Linked DNA regions of Adhaeribacter radiodurans. The protein of the gene in region 1 binds, or shares a complex with, the protein of each later gene. Links are inferred from orthologs where the notes say so. Each region holds a gene or a part of one and is shown on either strand. Other genes may lie near its edges.

The links. Proteins that work in one complex are often made in the same cells at the same time.
Region 2: the proteins of trxA (region 1) and trxB are in contact, whole or in part, in a crystal structure (PDB 1F6M), measured with the Escherichia coli proteins. The link is inferred for Adhaeribacter radiodurans from one-to-one orthologs.

Annotation. Positions count from the first base shown.
Region 1 is NZ_CP055153.1:1,422,935-1,431,412, reverse strand. The notes cover bases 3,434-6,343. They hold trxA (thioredoxin), read left to right. Parts: upstream 3,434-4,680; coding sequence 4,681-5,007; downstream 5,008-6,343. Other genes in these bases: folE (GTP cyclohydrolase I FolE), read left to right, coding at 5,623-6,303; HUW48_RS06110 (6-pyruvoyl trahydropterin synthase family protein), read left to right, coding at 5,223-5,630; HUW48_RS06120 (pyridoxamine 5'-phosphate oxidase family protein), read left to right, coding at 3,586-4,158. Outside these bases: HUW48_RS06130 (DUF4056 domain-containing protein), read right to left, coding at 1-1,048; HUW48_RS06125 (tetratricopeptide repeat-containing sensor histidine kinase), read right to left, coding at 1,322-3,226; HUW48_RS06100 (TIGR01777 family oxidoreductase), read left to right, coding at 6,465-7,382; HUW48_RS06095 (DUF4268 domain-containing protein), read left to right, coding at 7,511-7,972; HUW48_RS06090 (DUF2628 domain-containing protein), read right to left, coding at 8,012-8,347. UniProt on the Escherichia coli protein: Participates in various redox reactions through the reversible oxidation of its active center dithiol to a disulfide and catalyzes dithiol-disulfide exchange reactions.
Region 2 is NZ_CP055153.1:2,507,881-2,513,422, reverse strand. Bases 2,785-5,542 are described here. They hold trxB (thioredoxin-disulfide reductase), read right to left. Parts: upstream 4,754-5,542; coding sequence 3,815-4,753; downstream 2,785-3,814. Other genes in these bases: HUW48_RS10350 (sigma-70 family RNA polymerase sigma factor), read right to left, coding at 4,908-5,542; HUW48_RS27475 (peptidoglycan DD-metalloendopeptidase family protein), read right to left, coding at 2,785-3,503. In the rest of the region: accC (acetyl-CoA carboxylase biotin carboxylase subunit), read left to right, coding at 127-1,626; bacillithiol biosynthesis deacetylase BshB1, read right to left, coding at 1,736-2,452; more of HUW48_RS27475, read right to left, coding at 2,463-2,784.

The DNA.
Region 1 (8,478 bases):
AATTAGTTTGCAGTTGTTGGGCCCGCTCTTCTTTTTCAATCTGGCGCAGAAGTAAAGCAAAATCTGTTTGGGTAACAAAATGTTTTTCTTCTTCCGGAAAAATTAAGTGAAGCGGCACTTTATAGCTTGGCTTAATCGTAAGCTGGTAAAAGTCAGATAAGGACTTATGAGCTTGTGTCTGGTCCGGAACAGTTAACTCAAAAGCAGCTGCATCTAGGGCGTTAGCTGTACCCGGGAGAAGCAAAGGCCTTACAACTGGATAAACCTCTATCTGGCGCGCCAACAATATTTTGCCGCTAGGTAACCTTTTATCGCGTGTCCACCAAACATTAAGTACACTTTCCATGGCAGCATGGGTATCTGCTTCAGTGGCTACAGCTTCTAAATTATTTAATGTTTTGGCTATTAATTGAGTTATGGCTTGCTCGTAGGGTAAATCGCTTTTAAGAGCTTCCATGCCCAAGGTAACCCCTAATAAGTTGGAGTATGCATCTTCGATAGAAAAGCTGGAATACCGTTCGGTAACAAAAGGGATATAAGAGGCGCCATACCAGGTGGCTATTTCGTGCCACACCGATAAGTCATAAGCAATCCGGCCAGCCAATAAAATGGCATCTGTGCTATCTAAATCGGCGGGTATATTCAGGTTTAACTCTTTTGTACCACCTTCATGTCCCAAGCGTTGGATTGTTACGCCATTTTTTTGACTTTCCCGAATTAAAGCATACAGGTAGGCTGTCCAATCGGCTTGATCACGTAAGTGGCCCATATCAACAAAACCGCCGTGTTTGGTATAAATGATGCCGTTACCTTCTTTACTGCTGCCTAAATATTGATGTGGACCTAAATTGCTGATACAACTAATTTGCGTAACCTTTTTTACCGGTATAACTGCCATTTTTAACTCAGAACCAAATGAGCAGCAGGTACGAATGATACGAGGAGGAGGAGTAGCTAAGCCTTTGGTATTTAAAGTAACTGGTTTCCCCAGCAAAGAAGTAAGATTCAGGCATAAAATGCCTGCCAATAAAATATTTAATAGTCTCATAAGAATTCAAAATTAACTATTAAATGTGAAATTGGAAAAGAAGGGTGCATCAGAAAACTAACTATTGGGTAGACCTTGTAAAACTTCTTGCCAATTAATACACATAGCAATTTTTTCTCCCGCGTTAGGTGTTATTGCTTTCACACAATGCGCTTGATTGAATTATAGCCAGGAAGCTTTATATTGAAAAAGTGTATACAGCTACTAAATAACTGGGTTTAAAAGTTTACCTTATGTAACTAGTATAAACATTCCGGTTTAAACATCAGATAACTATCTTGTTATTTCTTCCCTCACGGATTCCACGGTACATTCAGTAGTATCAAACTCCAGATAAACACTTACGCCCTGCCCAACATCTGAAGAAACATCTATTTTGCCCTGGAGAGCATTTACCCGCGACCTCAAACTATGCATACCCATCCCCTCTTCGGAAAGGTTATTCAGATTAATACCAACTCCGTAATCCTCTATTGTAATCGAAAGGACATTACCCTGGTAGCTTAACTGTACAATAGCTTCGGTAGCATGAGCGTGTTTGATGGTATTGTTTAACAGTTCCTGCACAATTCTGTAAACCGACAGCTCAAATTCTGCCGCAAACCTGCCAATGTCTCCCCACGAATCGTATTGCACCACCAGCAGTTTATCATTGCTTATGTTGTTACAAAAGCGGCACAAGGCTTTATCTAAACCATGTTGCATTAACACCTCCGGCATTAAGTTGTGCGCCGTTTTCCTCACCGACACCGAAGCTTCGTCCAAAAGATCTACTACCTGGTGGTAACCTTTATGCTGAATAATTTCCTGTGCCTGTAAAACCAGCGAATTCATGTGCATTTTAGCGGCCGCCAGCATACCGGCTACCTCATCGTGCAGGTCCCGGGCAATGCGGGTGCGTTCTTTTTCTTCGCCCTGCATCAAGGCCTGTAACACCTGTATTTCTTTTTCCTGCTGAACAGCTTTTAATTGTTTGTGGTAAATCTTTCCTTTGTAATTAAAATACAGATACAGTAACAGAACCACCAATAAAGCAATCAAAAAGGCGCCAATGCTATAAATTACATATTGCCTGCTCTTTTCTAGTTGCAATTGTTGTTGGGCCAATTCCTTATCTTTTTGCAGCGATTGGTACTTTACCTCTAATTCATTTATTATTTTTAATTGTTTTTCTCCCAAAATACTGTCCTGGTATTGTTGAGCTAAGGTCTGGTAATTATAAGCGGGTTTATAGTCTGCGGTGGCCGCATATAGCTTATGCAAAGAAGTATAAACAGTAGCAGAAATCTCCGTGGCTTTTATTTTTTCGGAAAGTTCTATGGCCTCTAGGTAAAAAGTTTTGGCTTTAGCAAAATTTCCATTTTCCAGATATAAATCTCCTATTCTTTTCTTTATATCAGCTACATCATAAGGAGTAGAAAGCTTTTGGGCATAATGTAAACCCTTCAGTCCAAACTGTATGGCTCTGGCATATTGTTTCTTTCGTTTATAATGATCCGCAAAATTTATATTGGCCAACTGAAGACCATAATCATCCTGAAGTAGTTCAGCAATTTTTAATGCCTGAATATTTATTTTAACAGATTCATCGTATTTCTTTAAATCGTTTAAGGCCGTACCCTTATTAATTAAGGCCCGGCATAAGGAAAGCGAATCATTAACCTGCGCCGCCGCATTTACCGCTTGTGTAAAATAATTATTGGCTTTCTCAAATTGCTTCATCTGCTGAAATATCCCTCCCGCATTGCCATACGCCATAGATAATCCGTCTAATTGCGACGATTGTTTAAAAAAATTAATGGCAAATTGGTGATATGCTAAGGCACTGTCCAGTTTACCTTGATACCGAAACAGGTTACCCATATTCGTATAACAAGCGCCAATCCCTCTTTTATAATTAATCTGTTGGTAAAGCTTCATGGCTTTCTGGTACCGCATTAAGGCAGATTGGTATTCACTGCGGTCTGAATAAACAATGCCACTGTAATGCTGCGCTTTTGCCTGACCCAAAACATAATTTATTTTTTTACTAATTTGATTGGCTTCGGCGTAAATATTTAAGGCCGCCTGGGGGTTGATGCTTTCCATTACATAACCCGAATCCAGCAATTGCTTAATTAAATTACTATCCGGCTTCTGAGTAAAATGAATGTCAGCGAACGTACATATTGGAAGCAAGAATAACAGAATAAGGAAAACACATTTTATGCAGCAATTTTGGGTGGGATACTTATCTAAGGAACCAATCGACTTCATATATTTTATTTCAGCTTCTAAATGGAAGATAAAACATTTTTTCGAAATCTTATTGGTTTATGGTATATACAACTATGCTAATAAATAGGCTATAGGTTTTTACTATTCTAGATTTCGAAGTAAATCTACTTTAATAAGGGAGAATAGATTTTCTACTAATTTTTAGTAAATAATAAATAATGTAAAAGAGATACTTACTTCTAAAATCTAAACAGACCATAAATTATAAACTTAATTCGTATTTCTTACTTTTCATGCACAGCCATTAAAGCATTCAGACTATGGGTAAATTTCATGACTCTATAAAACCGGCGCATCAGGAGTTTATTCAAAAGCAGCATATCTTTTTTGTGAGTACCGCGCCTTTAAGCCCGGAAGGTCACATTAATTTATCGCCCAAAGGGTTGGATTGTTTCCGGGTTTTGTCAGAAAACCAAGTAGCCTACATGGATTTAATCAGCAGTGGTAACGAAACCTCGGCGCATACCCTGGAAAATGGCCGGATTACTTTTATGTTTTGCTCTTTTGCGGGAGCTCCTATCATTTTAAGATTATACGGCAAAGGCTTTACGGTGCTGCCCAATTCTACGCAATGGGCAACGTACGCACCCAATTTTACTATTTACCCCAGTACCCGCCAGATTATAGTGGCCGATATTCACCTGGTACAAACATCCTGTGGTTTTGGCGTGCCCTTATACAATTACGAAGGCGAGCGCGCTATTCATTTTGATTGGGCCGAGAAAAAAGGAGCAAAAGGATTAGAAGCATACAAGCAAGAAAAGAATTTAGTAAGTTTAGACGGTTTGCCCACCCATTTAGCAATACAACCTTCACCAGAAGAACTTACTTAAAAGCAATTTACTATTTAAATTACTTTCGAAATATGTTGCTATTAGTAGTGTCATCCCAACCCAGACCGCATATCTCCCCGAATTACTTCTGGTAAAAACCTTAAAAGGTGTTATACTAGATAAACTTTGAAACGCTAAACAACTTTTAAATTAAAGAAGCTATACTTTATCTGGCAAAAAAGAACGAACTATATCACTACGTTTTTCTAGAACTACTTTCGGGTTATTAACCTTAGACGTAACAATTTTAAAGGATAGCTGTTGAGTAATTTATTGCAGAAAAAGCACAATTTAAACCTGCACCTGACAGATTGTATGGCAGCCAGGTTGTCAGGTGAAACAAAATTTGCTTTTATCGTGTTTTTACGATAGATTTACAAAACTTTACTTCTTTTTAAAACCTAATTTGATTGTTTAGAGTTAAAAGAAGTAAGCCGAAATGGCAGAAATTCTGCCTGGAACTATATTTGAAGCCTATATCACTATAATAATTATTTTAACTTAATGCTTAATTAAAAAGTTATGGCACACAAAGCAATTGAAATAACGGATGCAAACTTCGATGAAGTTATTAATTCTGATAAACCCGTACTGGTAGATTTTTGGGCTGAATGGTGCGGACCTTGCCGCATGGTTGGTCCGGTAGTAGAACAATTAGCCGGCGAATACGAAGGTAAAGTAGTAGTAGGTAAAGTAGACGTTGACGCTAATCCGCAAACATCGGCTAAGTTTGGCATTCGCAGCATTCCTACCCTGCTCGTATTTAAAAACGGCCAGGTTGTAGATAAACAAGTAGGTGCTGTACCAAAAGCTACCCTTGCTCAGAAATTAGACGCCCAAATAGCCTAAATTATATTATCTTAATTTTAAAGGCCCTTCTGCAAACCAGGCAGAAGGGCTTTTTCTTTTAATGCCATTTTGAAAGAATTATGCAGGTACTTATTTGCTTTATGATTTAAAAAAGTGAATAAAAAATTTTGCCCTGCGTATAATAACTACATCCAATTTACTAAAAGACCTTAAATCCAGAACAATTTATTACCTTAGCCTGTTAAGCTCTATTAATGAAAGTAACCGTTTGTAGAAAAGAACATTTTAATGCTGCTCATCGGCTGAACAACCCAGCCTGGAGCCCCGAAATGAATCAGCGGGTTTTTGGCAAATGTAATAACCCGAATTATCACGGCCATAATTACTCTTTAACGGTGAAGCTAACCGGCTCGGTTAACCCCGAAACGGGTTACGTGTACGATATGAAATTATTGAGTGATCTGATTCAGACGGAAGTCATTGCTAAATTTGATCACCACAATTTAAATCTGGATACCGAAGAATTCAAAAATCTGAATCCTACAGCCGAAAATATTGCTATCGTGATCTGGAACCGGCTACGGGAGAAAATTCCGGCGGCGTACGAACTATCCGTTACTTTATTTGAAACCGACCGTAATTTTGTTGAATACCATGGATAAACCTGATACTACTAATATACCTCTAGATTTGGAATCCGAAGACACCGACCCAATTCCTACTAATTCTTCTATTGGTACTCCGCTGCGTCCGGATGCTTTTGCTCTTTCGGATGCCGAAAAAATTGAGCGTATTACTTTTTACTTCCGGGAAATTATGCACACTTTGGGCTTGGATCTAACGGACGATAGCTTGCAGGGAACCCCGCACCGGGTAGCTAAAATGTACGTAAACGAAGTTTTCCGGGGCCTGAATCCGGAGAATAAACCGCACGCCAAGCTTTTCGAAAACCGGTACGCGTATAACCAAATGCTGGTGGAGCGCGATATAACCATTTATTCGTATTGCGAACACCACTTTGTGCCCATCATCGGCAAAGCGCACGTAGCCTATATTCCGGAGAAAAACGTAGTAGGCCTTTCTAAATTAAACCGGATTGTGCAATATTTCGCCAAGCGCCCGCAGGTGCAGGAACGCCTCACCATGCAAATAGCCGACGAATTAAAACAAGTATTACACACCCAAAACGTAGCGGTATTTATTGAAGCCGACCATTTATGCGTAATGAGTCGAGGAGTGAACGATGTAGGCAGCAGCACTATTACAACGGAGTTTTCGGGGTTATTTCAGGAAGATAAGTACCGGCAGGAGTTTCTACAGTACATTCGGAAATAATTTTAGATTATTTTTATAATAATTTACTTTTTATATATATAAATTTTAAATTACTTTGTAAATTAGTCTTTATTATAAATTCTCGCCCCTGTAGCTACTTGTTGCGTTGTTTCGTTTTAGTACCATAATTAAAGTATACGGATTCAGCCAAAACAAATTTCATGGCAGGTAAAATTTTAATAACCGGTGGTACGGGCCTGATTGGTACCCGTCTTTCGGAAATGCTCATTGATCTGGGTTACGAAGTAGCCCACTTAAGCCGGAGCAGCGCCAAAAAGTCGAAATACAAAACTTTTAGATGGGATATCGAAAAAGATTATATCGAAGAAGCTGCTCTTACCTATACCGATTATATTATTAACCTGGCAGGGGCAAGCGTGGCCGATGGCAAATGGACCGACAAACGCAAACAAGAAATTCGCGATAGCCGCATCAAAGGCACTAATCTGTTGATAAACCAATTACAAAAAGTTCCTCACCACGTAAAAGGCTTTATATCGTCTTCGGCAGTAGGTATTTACGGGAACAGTGGGGAACGTTTGGTAGCCGAAGAAAGTAGTTACGCCGAAAATGACTTTTTAGCCGAAGTTTGCCGGGACTGGGAAAAATCTGCTCAACAGGCTACTAATCTGTCAATTCGCACGGTTATTTACCGGATAGGTATTGTTTTAAGTAAAGAAGGCGGCGCCTTGCCTCAATTAGCCAAACCAATTAAATACCTGGTAGGCGCACCGCTGGGTTCGGGTCAGCAATATATTTCTTGGATTCACCTGGATGATTTATGCCGCTTGTTTATTGCTGCCATCGAAGATCATCAGTTTCATGGTGTATATAATGCTGTAGCGCCGCACCCCGTTACCAACGAAGAATTCACGCATAATTTAGCCGAAATCCTGCATAAGCCCCTTACCGGCCTGAAAGTACCGGCCTTTGGATTAAAATTAGTTTTAGGCGAAATGAGTATAGCGGTATTGGGTGGTTCGCGGGTGAGCGCCAATAAGGTACTGCAAACCGGTTTTACTTTTGAATATAATTATCTTAACGAAGCACTGGAAGCGTTTTACGTAAACGAGGTTTAAAATTAATTACATTTAGATGCATTATACTTTTACTTTTCTTTACAGCTAATACATTACTTCACATTTTAAATTTTAGAACCAGGTATAAAATAAGAAAATACCATTACTTATACCAACGTTCTTTTGGCATGTACACCCGCGAACAAACTTCCCAACTCCGCCAAGCTTTCTGGACCACTTTTGGCCAATACATGATGCCGGTACTTTCGGCCGAAGGATTAAAAGCCAATTGGGTTAACTATAATACCGGCTTTAAACACCTTTACTTCCGGATGCGGGCCGATAAAAAAACTGCTTCAATAGCCATTGAAATTACGCATCCCGATACTGAAATGCAGGAATTAATTTTTGAACAGTTCACCCTGCACAAGTCGATGCTGGAAGAAATAACCGGCGAAGATTGGCAATGGGATTTACATACTACCGACGAAAACAACAGAACTGTTAGCCGCATTTACCAGGAAATTTCGCCGGTTAGCGTATTTAACCGCGACGATTGGCCTGCTTTAATCTCGTTTTTTAAACCCCGGATTATTGCCTTAGATGCTTTTTGGAGCGATGCCCAATATGCGTTTGAAGAATTAAAATAAGTAACTATTCAAAATCTACCTACCTCGGTTGCCGAAGAATTAATACGTCTGCCATATTGGAGTTATGCCAATAGGTCCATGAATTTGCCGGGAAGCTTTTACTTCTCCGTTGCGGTTTTCATAAATATAATCACCTACTAAAAGTAATCCTACCACCACTACTGATATCCACGATTTACCTCCTTTTTGGTGCAGTTTTGCATAATACTTTTCCGCGGGCATATACATTTTGCGGTAAAGCATCCAAAGTATTCCAAAGAAGAAGGCAGAATAATTAAAAGAAGAAATATCAAATTCTTTTATATTCCTCCACTCCGTTAAGTAGTGCGCATCATCGTGCAAAAAAGCCGCAAGTTCTTCACTGGAAGTTTCCATACAAACAGAAGTTAACAGACTATAAATACCAGGGTTGCTTTTATTAATAAGTATAATAAATTTAGTAATTATTATTTCTACTTGCGGCATTTAATTATCTTGTACCCATTAAAATGCGGCTTCTTTTAACT
Region 2 (5,542 bases), 1.1 Mb from region 1 along the record:
AACCCCGGCAAATTTAGGATTTAAATGTTTTATAAACAATTTTAATAATTGACGGGAATAATATAATTAGTAATACTATAAGCTTAGTAGAGATTACGTTATTAAAGCCAAATTGTACACAGCGGCATGAGAAAAATAAATAAAATTTTAGTAGCTAACAGAGGCGAAATTGCTTTACGCGTGATGCGGTCGGCCCGGGAAATGGGCCTGAAAACGGTAGCCATTTACAGCGAAGCCGACCGTAATGCATTACACGTGCAATATGCCGACGAAGCTATTTGTGTAGGAAAAGCAAAATCCGCCGAGTCTTACTTGCGGGGAGATAAAATTATTCAAGTTTGCCACCAGTTGCAGGTAGATGCCATTCATCCGGGGTACGGGTTTTTATCTGAAAATGCGGATTTTGCGCAAGCTGTTCAGGATGCTGGAATTATTTTTATTGGCCCTACTCCTGCCGCTATTGAACTAATGGGCAGTAAACTAGCTGCCAAAGCAGCGGTAGCAAGATATAACATCCCCATGGTGCCCGGCACCGAAGAAGCCATTACCGATGTTGAAGCGGCCAAAAGAGTAGCGCAAGAAGTAGGTTTCCCCATTTTAATAAAAGCCAGCGCTGGCGGAGGCGGCAAAGGTATGCGTATTGTTTCGGAGGTAAGTAGCTTTGAGCAACAAATGCAGCTTGCGGTAAGTGAAGCAACGTCGGCTTTTGGTGACGGTTCGGTGTTTATTGAAAAATATATTGGCTCGCCCCGGCACATAGAAATTCAGGTTTTAGGTGATACGCACGGCAACATTGTGCATTTATTTGAACGGGAATGTTCTATTCAACGGCGACACCAAAAAGTTATTGAAGAAGCTCCTTCGAGTGTGCTAACACCTGAATTACGCGCAGAAATGGGCCAGTGCGCGGTTAACGTAGCCAAAGCTTGTGACTATGTGGGAGCCGGCACCGTTGAGTTCTTGTTAGATGAGAATAATTATTTTTACTTTTTGGAAATGAATACCCGCTTGCAGGTAGAGCATCCGGTTACCGAGCAAATTACGGGTTTGGATCTGGTGAAAGAACAAATAAAAATTGCCGAATGCCAGCCCTTATCTTTTAAACAGGAAGATTTAAAAATTAACGGGCATGCTTTAGAACTGCGGATTTATGCCGAGGACCCACAAAATAATTTTTTACCGGATATTGGAAATTTAACCACCTATAAACGTCCGCAAGGTTTAGGTGTGCGCGTGGATGATGGCTTTGAACAAGGAATGGACATTCCCATCTACTACGATCCTATGATTGCCAAACTAGTTACTTTTGGGGCTAACCGACAAGAAGCAATTGCTAAAATGTTGCGCGCCATTGACGAGTATAAAATTACTGGTGTCGAAAATACGCTGGAGTTTGGCAAATTTGTACTGCAACATCCGGCTTTTATATCGGGTAATTTCGATACGAAATTTATTGAACATTATTTTAAGCCCGAAGATTTACAAGCTCCGGCTAATCCAGCGGCGGAGCAGGTGGCTGCTGCTTTAACCGCCTGGCTGTATGAAACAGCTAAGCCTAAAACCGTTACCACCACAAATAATTCTTCTCCCGTAACTTCTAATTGGAAAAAAAACAGGGTACGTTAGAAACAAGAATACCTGTAAGTACTAACGAGTAGACTAGAACTTAAATTAATTCTTTGAATTATTTATCAGCTAGTAGGTGGTATGCTTTTAAAGCTTATTCGATTTAGTATTATATTAAATCGAATAAGCTACGTACCCCAAGGTGCCTTTCTTTAGTAAAACCTTCGCCGTATGTTGTGCCAATTAAATGACCCATTTCGCGACTACGGGCTTCAATGAAATCTAAAAAATCGGGGTTGGAAATATAAGTATTAGGCTCCGAATTAGTAGGATCATAAAACTGGGATTTAAAAGCCTTAATGGCTTCCAGTTTAATATTCCAATAAGGAGTAATATCTACTACAAAGTCAGGTACCAAAAGGCGGTCTTGTATGTAATGGTAAACTGCCTTTGGGCGCCAGGCCACTTGCGTTGTATTTTCATCTTCAGTTTGAATTTGTTTCAAACCTGCTAAAAAACATGCTTCCGAAACCAAAATGCTTCCTCTCCCATGATCCGGGTGGCGGTCGGTAACAGCATTGGCAATTACAATTTCAGGTTGGTAACGCCGCAGCATTTTAACTACTTCTAACTGATGCTCCCGATCGTTACGAAAAAATCCATCGGCAAACCCCAGGTTTTCCCTTACGTGCAGCCCCATAATAGTAGTTGCTGCTGCAGCTTCCGCCTCTCTAATAGCGGGAGTTCCGCGGGTACCTAATTCACCTTTGGTTAAATCTACAATACCTACCTTTTTTCCGGCCTTTACATGAGAAATAATCGTTCCGGCGCAAGACAGTTCAATATCATCCGGATGAGAGGAAAAAGCAAGAATATCTAATTTCATATTTACTATTTTATTTAACGCGCAGCCTACGCCCGGCCCGAATAGTAGTTCGGGCAGATATATGATTTAACCGCGTAAGTTGGGACACTGAAATCCCGTATTTACGGGCAATAGAACCTAAAACTTCTCCCCGCCGGACAGTATGGTAAACGGTTCGGCGGGCTTTATGTTTTTTGACAGAATTATAGTAATTGAATAAAGCTGATGTTATCACAAAATCATTTTGAAGTAACTTATATTCCGGAAAATCATATAATCTTTCCGGATCTATGGGATTACCTTGATAACGTACTTCATAATGTAAATGCGGCCCGGTGCTGCGACCAGTACTGCCACCTTTACCTAGGAGCTGACCAGCTTTAACAAATTGTCCCACTTTAACCAAGCTTTTACTCATATGGCCATACAAAGTTTCTAAACCATTGTAATGCCGCACTACTACGTAATTACCGTAACCTCCCCCATCCCAGGTTGCAATACGCACCACCCCATCAAAGGCAGCTAAAATAGAATCCCCGGTATCCAGATCCAAATCAGTACCATAGTGCCAACGGTAACCTCTGAAACCAAAATCAGAAGTTATCGGGGTGGTCTCGAGTGGCATTTTACTAAACCGATTACGGGCTTCATCAATCAGTTTTATTGGAATAGCCTCTTTTATCTGGCGACCATCCATGCGATATGGATTCACGCTGCGGGTATCCCAAATGGCATAATAGCCTGCTATTTTAATCCAGGAAGAATCAATCAGTACTTCTTCCGACATTTCTACAATACTTTGTTCCCCCAAATCCAGAGTAGTAGTATCTTCGCTAACAATAGATAGTTTTCTGGCCGGGCTAAATACGGATTTGCTGGCTTCCGATTTCTCATCAGGAAATTCCTGGTACTCGATTAAAGTAGTGGTATCCGGCTTTACATATTGAATCTTAGGGGTTTTAATTTTAAAAAAATCCTTTGATTTTTTCTTCTGTGCCCAGCCTTCGCTAACACTTAACAAAAGAAGCAATATGGTTATATAGTAAGTTAAAGCAGATTTAATTGAAAACATTCGTGCTTGAAGTTTAGCAGTAACGTTAGGTAGTATTCAGATGACTCTTAAATAAACCTCATTACTGCCATTTTTATTGTGAGATAGCTATTCATTACCTCTTATTACTTTCAGACCTTTTTTATTATAGAATTAGTAACCAGTTTCGCTTAAGTGGTAATTAGAATACTTTAAAACATATTACCATTTTAACTTCTCCCCTAATAGAAACAGGACATCCGAAAATACGCGCCAGTTGCCACTCGTATAGAAAGTTAATATTAAAAATATAGTAATTTAAACCAGAACTAACTTCTGATGATTACTTACTTTTAATGTAATTCATTGGCTACTAAATAACGTTCTGCATCCAAAGCTGCCATACAGCCGGAACCCGCTGCGGTAACTGCTTGCCGGTATACATAATCCTGAACATCGCCGCAGGCAAATACCCCGTCTACGTTCGTCTGCGAAGTACCCGGAATTGTTTTTAAATAACCATTAGCATCGTGGTTAATAAATTTTTTAAAAATATCAGAATTAGGTTGATGCCCAATAGCCACAAAAAAGCCTTTTACATCTAAAACCCGATATTCCCCGTTAACTACGTCTTTAATTCTGACTCCATCCACGGTATGCTCGCCTAAAATTTCGTCGGTAACTGAGTTATATATTAATTCAATGTTATGGGTTTTCTTTACGCGTTCCTGCATAATTAAGGAAGCACGCATTTCGCTTTTTCGAACAATCATATACACTTTGCTGCATAAGTTAGCTAGGTAAGTAGCCTCTTCACATGCAGTATCTCCCGCTCCTACAATAGCTACATCCTGCCCCCGGTAAAAGAACCCATCGCACACAGCGCAAGCCGATACGCCACTGCCATTTAAGCGAGCCTCCGATTCTATTCCCAGCCACTTAGCCGATGCGCCGGTTGCTAAAATAACAGCATCCGCTAAAATTGATTTCGAATCATCAATAACAACTTTATGCGGCTTTCCGGAAAAATCTACATCTGTGGCAATACCGTAGCGAATATCGGTACCGAACCGTTCTGCTTGCGTACGAAAATCTTCCATCATTTGGGGGCCATTAATTCCTTGCGGATAACCCGGATAATTTTCTACATCGTTTGTAATAGTAAGTTGTCCGCCAGGTTGTAAGCCCTGGTACATCACTGGATTTAAGCCCGCCCGAGCCGCATAAATAGCAGCAGTGTAACCGGCCGGACCAGAACCTATAATTAATAATTTTACTTTTTCTTCTTCCATTTATATAAAGAATAATCAAATGCGGGGCAAAACTACAAAATAATAACAATTCAAACAGTATTTGTTCTAACCTCGCATTGATAAAACCTAACAGCTTTAAAAGCAAAAAGCCTTAACATGTAGCTAAGGCTTTATTAAAATAATTCTTAAAAAACTAGCCTAAATATGGCTTCAAAGCTTTGCTACGAGAGGTATGACGTAAGCGACGAATTGCTTTTTCTTTTATTTGGCGTACGCGCTCCCGGGTTAAGTTAAACTTCTCTCCGATTTCTTCTAAGGTTAAGGAATGTTCGCCATTCAAACCAAAATACAAGGTTATCACATCAGCTTCCCGTTTGGTTAACGTCGATAAGGCCCGCTGTACTTCTTTCCGAAGAGAGTCGTTCATTAAACCTGTATCCGGCGATTCTTCGTCTTCGTTTTCTAATACGTCTAATAAACGGTTTTCTTCGCCTTGTACAAACGGAGCATCCACAGAAACGTGGCGACCAGATATTTTTAAAGTATCTACTACTTCTGAAGTTGTTAATTCCAGTACTTCCGCAATTTCTTCCGGTGAAGGCTCTCTTTCAAACTTTTGTTCAAGCTCCGAAAAAGATTTAGATATTTTGTTTAAAGAACCAACCCGGTTTAAAGGCAAACGCACAATCCGGGATTGCTCGGCTAAAGCTTGAAGAATAGACTGACGAATCCACCAAACGGCGTAAGAAATAAATTTAAATCCCCGGGTTTCATCAAAACGTTTAGCTGCTTTAATCAAACCTAAGTTACCTTCGTTGATTAAATCGC